Regions from separate parts of the Priestia sp. Y58 genome, predicted to be linked through region 2. Evidence: riboswitches for the same ligand, from Rfam matches in the RefSeq annotation. Region 2 holds a riboswitch; each other region holds the start of a gene.
What was found. Region 2 has a riboswitch for cobalamin ahead of MMB68_RS05705 (ribonucleoside-diphosphate reductase subunit alpha). Riboswitches for the same ligand answer to the same signal wherever they lie in the genome.
Positions count from the first base shown of each region.

Region 1: linked by a shared signal. The riboswitch ahead of MMB68_RS20455 ((2Fe-2S) ferredoxin domain-containing protein) and the one ahead of MMB68_RS05705 (ribonucleoside-diphosphate reductase subunit alpha) in region 2 are both predicted to bind cobalamin.
Region 3: linked by a shared signal. The riboswitch ahead of nikA (nickel ABC transporter substrate-binding protein) and the one ahead of MMB68_RS05705 (ribonucleoside-diphosphate reductase subunit alpha) in region 2 are both predicted to bind cobalamin.

Region 1 is NZ_JAKWFL010000007.1:109,899-113,184, forward strand. It holds gene MMB68_RS20450 (hypothetical protein) at 233-391, shown strand; cobalamin riboswitch at 537-715, shown strand; cobalamin riboswitch at 834-1,013, shown strand; gene MMB68_RS20455 ((2Fe-2S) ferredoxin domain-containing protein) at 1,116-1,496, shown strand; gene cobJ (precorrin-3B C(17)-methyltransferase) at 1,510-3,132, shown strand; gene MMB68_RS20465 (sirohydrochlorin chelatase) at 3,150-3,286, shown strand, end outside.
Region 2 is NZ_JAKWFL010000001.1:1,087,057-1,090,342, forward strand. It holds gene MMB68_RS05705 (ribonucleoside-diphosphate reductase subunit alpha) at 1-1,841, opposite strand, end outside; cobalamin riboswitch at 1,976-2,161, opposite strand; gene menC (o-succinylbenzoate synthase) at 2,441-3,286, opposite strand, start outside.
Region 3 is NZ_JAKWFL010000011.1:35,775-39,060, forward strand. It holds gene ftsZ (cell division protein FtsZ) at 1-817, shown strand, start outside; cobalamin riboswitch at 820-1,009, shown strand; gene nikA (nickel ABC transporter substrate-binding protein) at 1,153-2,694, shown strand; gene MMB68_RS23990 (GNAT family N-acetyltransferase) at 2,764-3,286, shown strand, end outside.

The DNA of each region.
Region 1 (3,286 bases), on a different contig from region 2:
ACTATATATTTTTTTACTGGTGAAGCAACAGTGGGTTAAAAAAGCACCTTTTTAAAGAGGTATAATATTGCTTAAACCTTTTGTACATTTTGTTCATTTACAAAAGTTAAAATGTTTTTAAATTTTTAAAAGTTTCTTGTGACAAGTTTTGTAGAATGGGTTTTCAAAAGGAAATGGTTTCGGCATAATGTGGATATAGCGATCACTACAATAATCGGAGGCGAATCTTTTCATGTGGGTACTGACGGTATATGCTGGAAAAGAAATGAAAATGTTTGAATTTGAAACTGAAAAGCAGGCGAGAGAAGCTTTTGCCAAAACAAATGGCTGTAAAGTTCTTTCAGAAGTCGTGTATTATAATGATCCTCATTTAACATTAGTAGCTATATAATGAAAAAACAAGAGCTGACTTATGCTCTTGTTTTTTTATAGATGCTTGTATCTTCCGAAAAGAATAGAGTTGAAATAAAAAAAAATGTACGCTATGATATGGTAGTTACTTCTATTATTCTGATAGTTTAAAAGGTTCATATATATCAAACAGCAACAGTAAAGATGCCAAGAAGGCTTAATAGGGAAACTGGTGAAAGACCAGTACTGTCCCCGCAACTGTAAGTGTGGACGAACGAGTATAACCACTGTGGAAAAATCACGGGAAGGTTCTCAAGTAGAATGATACACAAGTCAGGAGACCTGTCTTTATTGTGAAGTTTCTATTTCTCCGGGGAGCGGGAAGGGAAACGTTGGCTTAAAGTGGCATTCGTGTACACTCTTATTCTGACGTTTTACCCGCTCGCATATTAGCGAAGCGGGTTTTTCTCATGTCGCAAAACTACATATCGTGCAAAAAAGGTGCGCAATGTTTACATTGCGTTAAATGGGAAGTCTGGTGTGAAGCCAGCGCGGTACCCGCCACTGTGAAGATGAGCTGATTGCATATGCCACTGTATTCGGGAAGGCGCAATCAAGTGATGAATCGAAGTCAGGAAACCAGCCTTTTTCTAATGCGAAGCTTACCCTACGGGATATAGGTGGAAGTGCAAAAACTTAGTTTGAATTTTTCTGCGCCTCTATCATTGATAGAGGCGCTTTTTTTAGTAAAGGAGCGAATGAGTGTGACGACGTGGAACTTAAATGGAACAAAACATCACGTATTGATTTGTAATGGAAGCAGCTGTATGAGAAAAGGTGGAGAAGAAGCCACCCAAGCTATTCGAAATAAAGTGACGGAACTGGATTTGGATGAAACGGTTCATACAACGCGTACACGCTGTAACGGACGATGCAAAGATGCTCCTGTAGCTATTGTGTATCCTTCAGGAGATTGGTACAAGCAGGTCACTGAAACCGTGGCTCACCGGATTGTCGAAGAACATTTAGCAGGAGGCTGCAGTATAAAGGAATCGCTTATTTATGAATATGATCAAAACGGTTTTGTTTCTCCGGAAAAGAGTGACTCCATAAAAGGAATTGACAAAGTAAAAAGTAACGCATAAAGGAGGAGCTAGCATGAAAGGTAAACTGTTAGTTATTGGATTTGGGCCGGGAAGCTTTGAACATATTACACAGCGAGCAAGAGAAGCCATTCAAGAAAGTGATATGATCATCGGTTACAAAACCTATGTGGAATTAATTCAAGGACTGTTAACGAATCAGCAAATTATTAGTACGGGAATGACCGAAGAAGTAAGCCGTGCACAAGAAGCTGTAAAGCAAGCTGAAGCGGGCAAAACCGTAGCTGTCATTTCAAGCGGAGATGCAGGAGTATATGGAATGGCAGGCCTTGTGTATGAAGTGTTGATTGAAAAAGGCTGGAAAAAAGAAACGGGCGTAGAGATGGAAGTAATTCCTGGCATTTCGGCTATTAATTCATGTGCATCTCTCCTTGGAGCGCCCGTGATGCATGATGCTTGTACGATTAGTTTAAGTGACCACCTTACGCCTTGGGAGCTAATCGAAAAAAGAATTGAAGCAGCTGCACAAGCAGATTTCGTAGTGGCTTTTTACAACCCAAAAAGCGGAAGACGAACAAGACAAATTGTTGAAGCGCAAAGGATTCTATTAAAGTACCGTTCTCCTGATACGCCTGTTGGTCTTGTGAAAAGCGCTTATCGTGACCGTGAAGAAGTCGTAATGACCAACTTAAAAGACATGTTAAATCATGAAATTGGCATGCTGACTACCGTTGTTGTCGGGAATTCATCTACGTTTTTTTACGACGATTTAATGATTACACCGCGCGGATATCAGCGAAAATATACCCTCAACCAAACGGAGCAGCCGCTAAGACCGCATCAGCGACTTCGAAAAGAAGCGGAACCATGGGCTCTTGATCAAGAAGAGACTGTAAAGCAAACGGCTTCAGCTATTGAAGCAGTTCAGACCAAACCAGAAGAAACAGCAACTTCACGAGCCCTTGCAGAAGAAGCGCTTCAAGCAATTTTAGGTGAACCTACTTCTGCGGTCGTACATCAGCCAATACAGTCTATTTTCGAAGTGGCAGTTAGTCCAGGGCTTGCAAATAAGAAGTTTACGCCCGTTCAAATGACAACACTAGCAGAAGTTGTTGGTGAAAAAGGTACGATGGAGTATACGCCTGACCATCAAATCAAACTGCAAATTCCAACGGCTCAGCCAGATGTGATTATTAAAAAGCTCCAATCAGCTTCCTTTTTACTATCTCCGGTCGGAGACGTGTTTGCAATTAAAGCGTGTGATTTTTGTGATGGAGAAAAAAGCGACGCCATCCCGCATACGGAAGAATTACAAAAGCGCCTCGGCGGAATGGACATGCCAAAAGAATTGAAGCTTGGTATTAATGGATGCGGTATGGCCTGTTATGGTGCTGTTCAAGAAGATATCGGCATTGTCTACAGAAAAGGTGCGTTTGACTTATTTTTAGGGGCTAAAACGGTTGGACGAAACGCCCATTCAGGTCAAATTGTGGCGGAAGGCATAGCGCCCGATGACATTGTTGAAATAGTGGAGAACATTGTCCATGAATATAAAGAAAAAGGTCATCCAAATGAGCGGTTTCATAAATTCTTTAAGCGTGTGAAGAATGTTTATGGATTCGACTATCAAGATATAACACCAAAAATAAAAGTAGAACCAGCTCCGTGTGGAGATTAAAAATGGGAGGGCATTATATGAAATCAGTTTTATTTGTCGGTCATGGAAGTAGGGATCCTGAAGGGAACGATCAAATTCGCGAGTTTATCTCGACTATGAAGCATGATTGGGACGCATCTATTTTAGTAGAAACGTGTTTTCTAGAATTTGAACG
Region 2 (3,286 bases):
TTGCTTTGAACTTCGTTACGCAGTTCGCTCCACGCTTCGCTTGTGTATTTACGTGTTTCAAAATAAGCGCCTGACTCAAAATCTGAGCCTTTAAATAATGGATATGCGCCTTTTTCTTTAGCTAAGTTCATGCTTGCCTGTACGGTTAAGTAAGCAATTTGCTCATACAATTCATCGCAGTATGCTACCGCTTCATCTGTTTCCCATGCTATTTTCTTTAAGGCAAGCAAATGGTTCCAACCAAATGTGCCAAGCCCTACTGCGCGGTACTTTTGGTTCGTTAGTTTTGCTTGAAGTACCGGCAAATCATTTAACTCAATAACGTTATCAAGCATGCGTACTTGAATTGGAATTAAACGTTCAAGCACATCTTCAGTTACGGCTCTCGCTAAGTTGATAGACGAAAGATTACATACAACAAAATCGCCCGGATTCTTTGTAATAATAATTTTTCCGTCTTCCGTAATTTCCTCTGTTACGACCGTTGTGCTTTGGTTTTGCGTAATTTCTGTACATAAGTTGCTGCAGTAGATCATGCCCTCGTGGCGGTTTTGATTAGCTCGGTTAACCGTATCACGATAGAACATATAAGGCGTTCCCGTTTCAAGCTGTGAAAGCATAATGCGCTTGAAGATTTCAATAGCAGGTACTGTTTCTCTTGAAAGCTGTTCATTATTTACACACTCAGCGTAACGAGTGCGGAACGAACCGCTGCCTTCTTCTTCATCATAAAAATCTTCTAACGAATAGCCCATCAGCGTACGAACCTCGTGAGGATCGAATAAGTGCCAGTCTTCACGTGCTTCTACTTTTTCCATAAACAAATCTGGCAAACATACGCCAGTGAATAAATCATGCGTGCGCTGGCGTTCGTCACCGTTGTTCAAACGCGCGTCTAAGAATGAAAAGATGTCTTTATGCCATACGTCTAAATATACGGCAATAGCTCCTTGTCGTTGACCTAGCTGATCGACACTTACAGCCGTATTATTTAGCTGTTTCATCCATGGAATTGTTCCTGATGATACGCCTTTAAAACCTTTTATATCACTTCCTCGGCTTCTAATATGACCGAGGTAGACACCAATTCCGCCTCCATTTTTACTAAGCGTGGCCAAATCTGTATTGCTATCATAAATACCGCGTAAGCTGTCATCAATCGTATCAATAAAGCAGCTAGATAGCTGTCCGTAGCTCTTTCCTGCGTTTGAAAGCGTTGGTGTGGCAACCGTCATATATAGACTAGAAAGCGCCCAGTACGCTTCTTTTACTAATGCTGTTCGATTTTCTTTCTTTTCTTGAGACATCAGCGTCATAGCAATGATAAGAAAACGTTCTTGCGGTAATTCGTATACGCGCTTATCATGTGATGTCGCTAAATAGCGATCTGCTAATGTCAACAATCCAATGTATGTAAATAAACGATCGCGTTCAGGAATAATGACTGAAGCAATTTCATTAATTTCTTCTTCTGTATATGTTTTTAATAGCTGTTTATTATAAATGCCGATTTTTGTTAGTTCTTGAATAAGCTGATAAAACGAACCGTACTTCTCTTTTTTATCATAACCTCGGTTGTCCGCTGCTTTTCGATATAGTTCGTTTAAGTAGACGTCTGCCGCTACGTACGTCCAATCTGGTTCTTCCATTGAAATACGCTCTAAGGCTGCTAGAATTAGGACGTTTGCAACCTTTTCGTCCGTCATATTTTCCTTTACTGTAACAGTTTGAATAACCTTTTCCTCATACAAAGAAAAATCAAGCTGCGTAAATTCTTTTTTTAATCGTTCAATATATGCAGTTAATTCATGTAGAATTGTAGGCTTTAATGTATTCACCATAAATATGGCTCCTCTCTTCACTTCAAAATAAAAAAATCGCTCACCGTACCTCGGTGAGCGAATAGAACGAAGATAGAAGAAGACACTAAGTCTTTTCTCAATCCTCGCTCTACCCTCTCACCTCCCGAAGAAGATAAAACGACATAAAAAAGGCAGGTCTCCTGACTTATGCTTCTTTTTACTTTAAGGCCTTCCCATGATGTTTACTCACAGTGGATCTCCTTATTTCATCAGCATTCACAGTTGCGGGGACAGCTTTGGATTTTCACCAAATTCCCTTTTAAGTCTTTTTATCAGACACCTTTTTCACTGGAAAACACAAAATATAGTATTTTATTATCGATTTCAGAACAACATATTGTGTTATGTTATAAACACATTATATAGGACAACTTAGAAAACTATCAACCTATTTTCAAAAATAATTTTGTTTTTTACGGTAAAACTCTTCGACTTTTTTCATCAAACTATTCCATCATAACATGTTTTGACACGCTTGATGGAACAATGTGCTCTTTTTAAAAAATTTGTCCTATTTTTCTACTAAACATTGACAACACCAATAAAAAAACCGTTTTTCATAAAAAAACGGTTTTTAATTATTGGTATTCTTTTTCAAATGCTGTGATTGTTTTGATAAACTTTTTATCAATATCGTATCCTATCCCCGGTTTTCCCTTCACCTTTATTACTCCGGCTTCTACCTCTACTTCGGGCTTAATAATATCTTTTTCCCAATAGCGAGATGACGCAGAAATATCACCTGGTATCGTGAAAGAAGGCAATGTCGCAAGGGCGATGTTATGAGCTCTTGAAATCCCGGCTTCTAACATTCCGCCAACCCAAAGTCTTACACCATGCTGGGCGCACAAATCATGAATTTGCTTTGCTACGGACATTCCGCCAACTCGACCGATTTTCACATTGATAATCTTACAGCTTCTTTGTTCAATTGCATGACGTGCATCTTCATAGCTCACAATACTTTCATCTAAGCAAATTGGCGTCTGCATTTGCTTTTGTAACAATCGATGATCAAGGATATCATCAGAACTTAACGGCTGTTCGATCATCATTAAATTCAATTCATCTAGTTTCTTCAATAAATCACTATCGCTTAACGTATAGGCTGAATTGGCATCAGCCATAAGAGGAATGCTTGGAAATTCATCTCGAATTTGTTTCAGTAGCTCATAGTCAGCACCCGGCTTAATTTTCACTTTAAAGCGCTTATAACCATCTTTCATGTAAGTCTTTATTTGTTCTTTCATTATGGAAATATCATTTAAGCCAACTACCACTCCAGCTTCTACAGCAGACCTTACTCCTCCAATTACTTCAGATAACGGTTTGTTATGCCGCTTTGCATACAAATCCCATACAGCACAGTCTAAAGCTGCTTTAGCCATGTTATTTCGCTTTAGAGGTTTGAATAACTTTTGAAC
Region 3 (3,286 bases), on a different contig from region 2:
GGCCTTAACGCGAGGATTAGGTGCAGGAGCTAATCCAGAAGTGGGAAGAGAAGCAGCCGAAGAAAGCAGAGAACAAATTCAAGAAGTACTGCAAGGCGCAGATATGGTATTCGTAACAGCTGGCATGGGCGGAGGAACTGGTACTGGAGCAGCTCCGGTTATTGCCCAAATTGCCCGTGAACTAAATGCTTTAACAATTGGAGTAGTCACTCGCCCGTTCAAGTTTGAAGGAAATAAACGTACGAAGCAAGCAGTAGGCGGTATTACTGCGATGAATGAATCGGTAGATACCCTTATTGTGATTCCAAACGACCGCTTGCTTGAAATTGTCGATAAAAAGACGCCTATGCTTGAAGCATTCCGTGAAGCAGATAATGTTCTTCGCCAAGGTATTCAAGGTATTTCAGATTTAATCGCTGTGCCGGGGCTGATTAACCTTGACTTTGCTGATGTAAAAACAATCATGTCTAATCAAGGATTTGCGCTTATGGGTATCGGACGAGCTTCCGGATCAGACCGGGCAATTGAAGCAGCGAAAAAAGCGATTTCTAGTCCGCTGCTAGATGCATCGATTGATGGAGCACGAGGCGTGCTGTTGAACATTACGAGCGGCAGCAGCTTGAGTCTTTACGAAGTACAGGAAGCAGCAGATATTGTCACGTCCGCTTCTGATCAGGACTTAAATATGATTTTTGGATCTGTGATTAATGAAGATTTAAAGGACGAAATGATGGTAACCGTTATTGCCACTGGATTTGATGATGAAGATGTTTCACCATCAGCTTCTACTTCTAGAGTTTCAAGAGCACGCTACTAAATTAAATAACCAGCTTTTATGGTAGCAATTGTTTTTCAATTGCCTTAAAAGGGAATCCGGTGCAAATCCGGAGCGGTCCCGCCACTGTAACAAGGAGCCTTATGTCAAAAAGCCACTGTCTATTTAGAGACGGGAAGGCGGTATAAGGCAATGACTTGAAGCCAGGAGACCTGCCATAAATCTCAGCACACAATAACCTACGAGGATAGGGAGGTGTTTTGGCAGAATCAAAAATAAGATAAACAAGGGATACGTTTATCTGAATTTGTTGTGAAGACAAGCACTTCTTTTTAGAAGTGCTTTTTTGTGTATTAAAATAGAAGGTGGAAAAATCAATGATAAATAATAAAAAACTCGTATCTATGATATTTCTCGTGTTACTTTGCCTCACTGCTTGCGCTCCTAATGAAGAGAGCGTAAGTATAAAAGAAAGAAAGAAAACGGATAAAAGTGTGACGTTTTTATTTAATTTTACATCTGCAACGCTTGATCCTCATAGGGACGATAATTATACAGCAGTTCGTGCGGGAGTAGGGGAGACGCTTGTTAAAATCAGCGACGATTTAAAAATAAAGCCTTGGCTTGCTGAAAAGTGGGAAACGAAAGATAACGGCCTTACATGGACATTTATGATAAGAAAGAACATCACGTTTCAAAATGGAAAAGCGCTGGATGCAAATGCCGTTAAGTCTTCTCTTCAAAGAACGATAGATCAAAGCTATGCGATGAAAAACGCTTTAAATATTAAAGAAATGAAAGCGAACAGTCATGCGCTGACAATTACATTAAAAGAACCAATGCCTAAATTTCCTTCTGAGTTAGTGCATCCAAACACAGCTATTATAGATGTTGATGTTTCTAATATAGCTAAGAAGCCCATTGGTACAGGGCCATTTCACGTTTTGACTTTCGATCAAGGAAATCAAGTGAAGTTAGAAAGATATGAACATTATTGGAATGGAAAAGTGAAATTGAAAAATGCGATCTTTGCATTTAACGAAGATGCTAATGCGCGAGTTGCGGCTCTTCAGTCCGGGACAGCGGATATTATTTATCGGCCGCCTTTAGAAAGCTTGAGCACTTTACAAGCGAATTCGTCTTTCAAAGTAAGTGGAGTACCTAGTGTGCGTACTCATTTATTGCTTTATAATCAAACCAATGACTCATTAAAAGACGAAAATGTAAGAAAAGCTATCGATACTTTATTGAACCGAAAAGAAATTGTCAGTAGCATAATGAACAATCAAGCGGCAGCGGCTCGAGGTCCATTTTTACCTCAATTTCCTTTTGCTGATAATACTGCTAACGAGCAAAGAGGTATGACATCTGCTAGAAAATATTTAGAGAAAGCAGGCTATCAAATCAAAAATGACAAAGCAATCAAAAATGGAAAGTCACTATCGCTCTCTCTTGTCACATACAGCTCTCTGCCAGAACTGCCTTTAATTGCTCAGCTTATACAGTCTAATGCGAAAGAGTTAGGAATTACTATTAAGATTCACCTAGTTGAAGATAGCGATGAATATGTAATGGCAAAAGATGATTGGGATTTAGCATTGTACAGCCTTATCACAGCACCTAGAGGGGATGCCAGCTATTATTTAAGCACGAACTATTTGCCGGGCGGTGGTTTAAATGCCAGTCGGATTAATGACGATACGCTAACAAAAATGATAGAACAGTTAAATTCAACCGTAGATGACGCAAAACGAAATCAGCTAGCCAAGCAAGCAACCGCTTTGATTAATAGAAAAATGCTGACATCATCGATTGTACATCCAAACATTGTTGTTGCTTATAATCAACAAGTGAAAAATTGGACAACAAATCCAAGCGAGTATTATATGCTGACTCAGCATTTAGACGTAACGCCGTAGTCAATATTGTTGTTCCTATAGGAAAACGAGAAAGTATACAATGATAGATAAAAGGATGTGACAGTAAACGTGCAAGAAGTACAAATGTATCAAATTAAAGAAGTAACAGAAAAGGATGCGAAAGTGGTTCAGTTTGTCATGAATATGCGGAATGAGCTATTTCCTATGCTGGAAAAAAATCAGCTTCCTGTGGATTTGCTTCATTTTAATGAACATTACGTTCAAGCGAAAGACGCTGCTTTTTTTGCAGCTGTTACGGAAAATCAACAAGTAATTGGAACAATTGGTTTATACGCTTACGATGGAAGGTTTCATGCATTAAAAAAGCAATATGAACATAAAACTGCAGCTGAGATTGTAAAATGCTATGTCGATCCAGCGTACCGGCGTCTAGGCATTGGACAGCAGCTGTTAAAAGCAGTGGAACAATTTGCTCAAAATCATTTTTATGACACGTTGTATCTGCATACTCATCCTTTTTTACCGGGGGCTATCCCATTTTGGACTTCACAAGGTTTTATCGAAAGGCTTGCTGAACAGGAAGAGCCATGGAATACGCTGCACATGGACAGAAAAATACAACCAGTCGTAA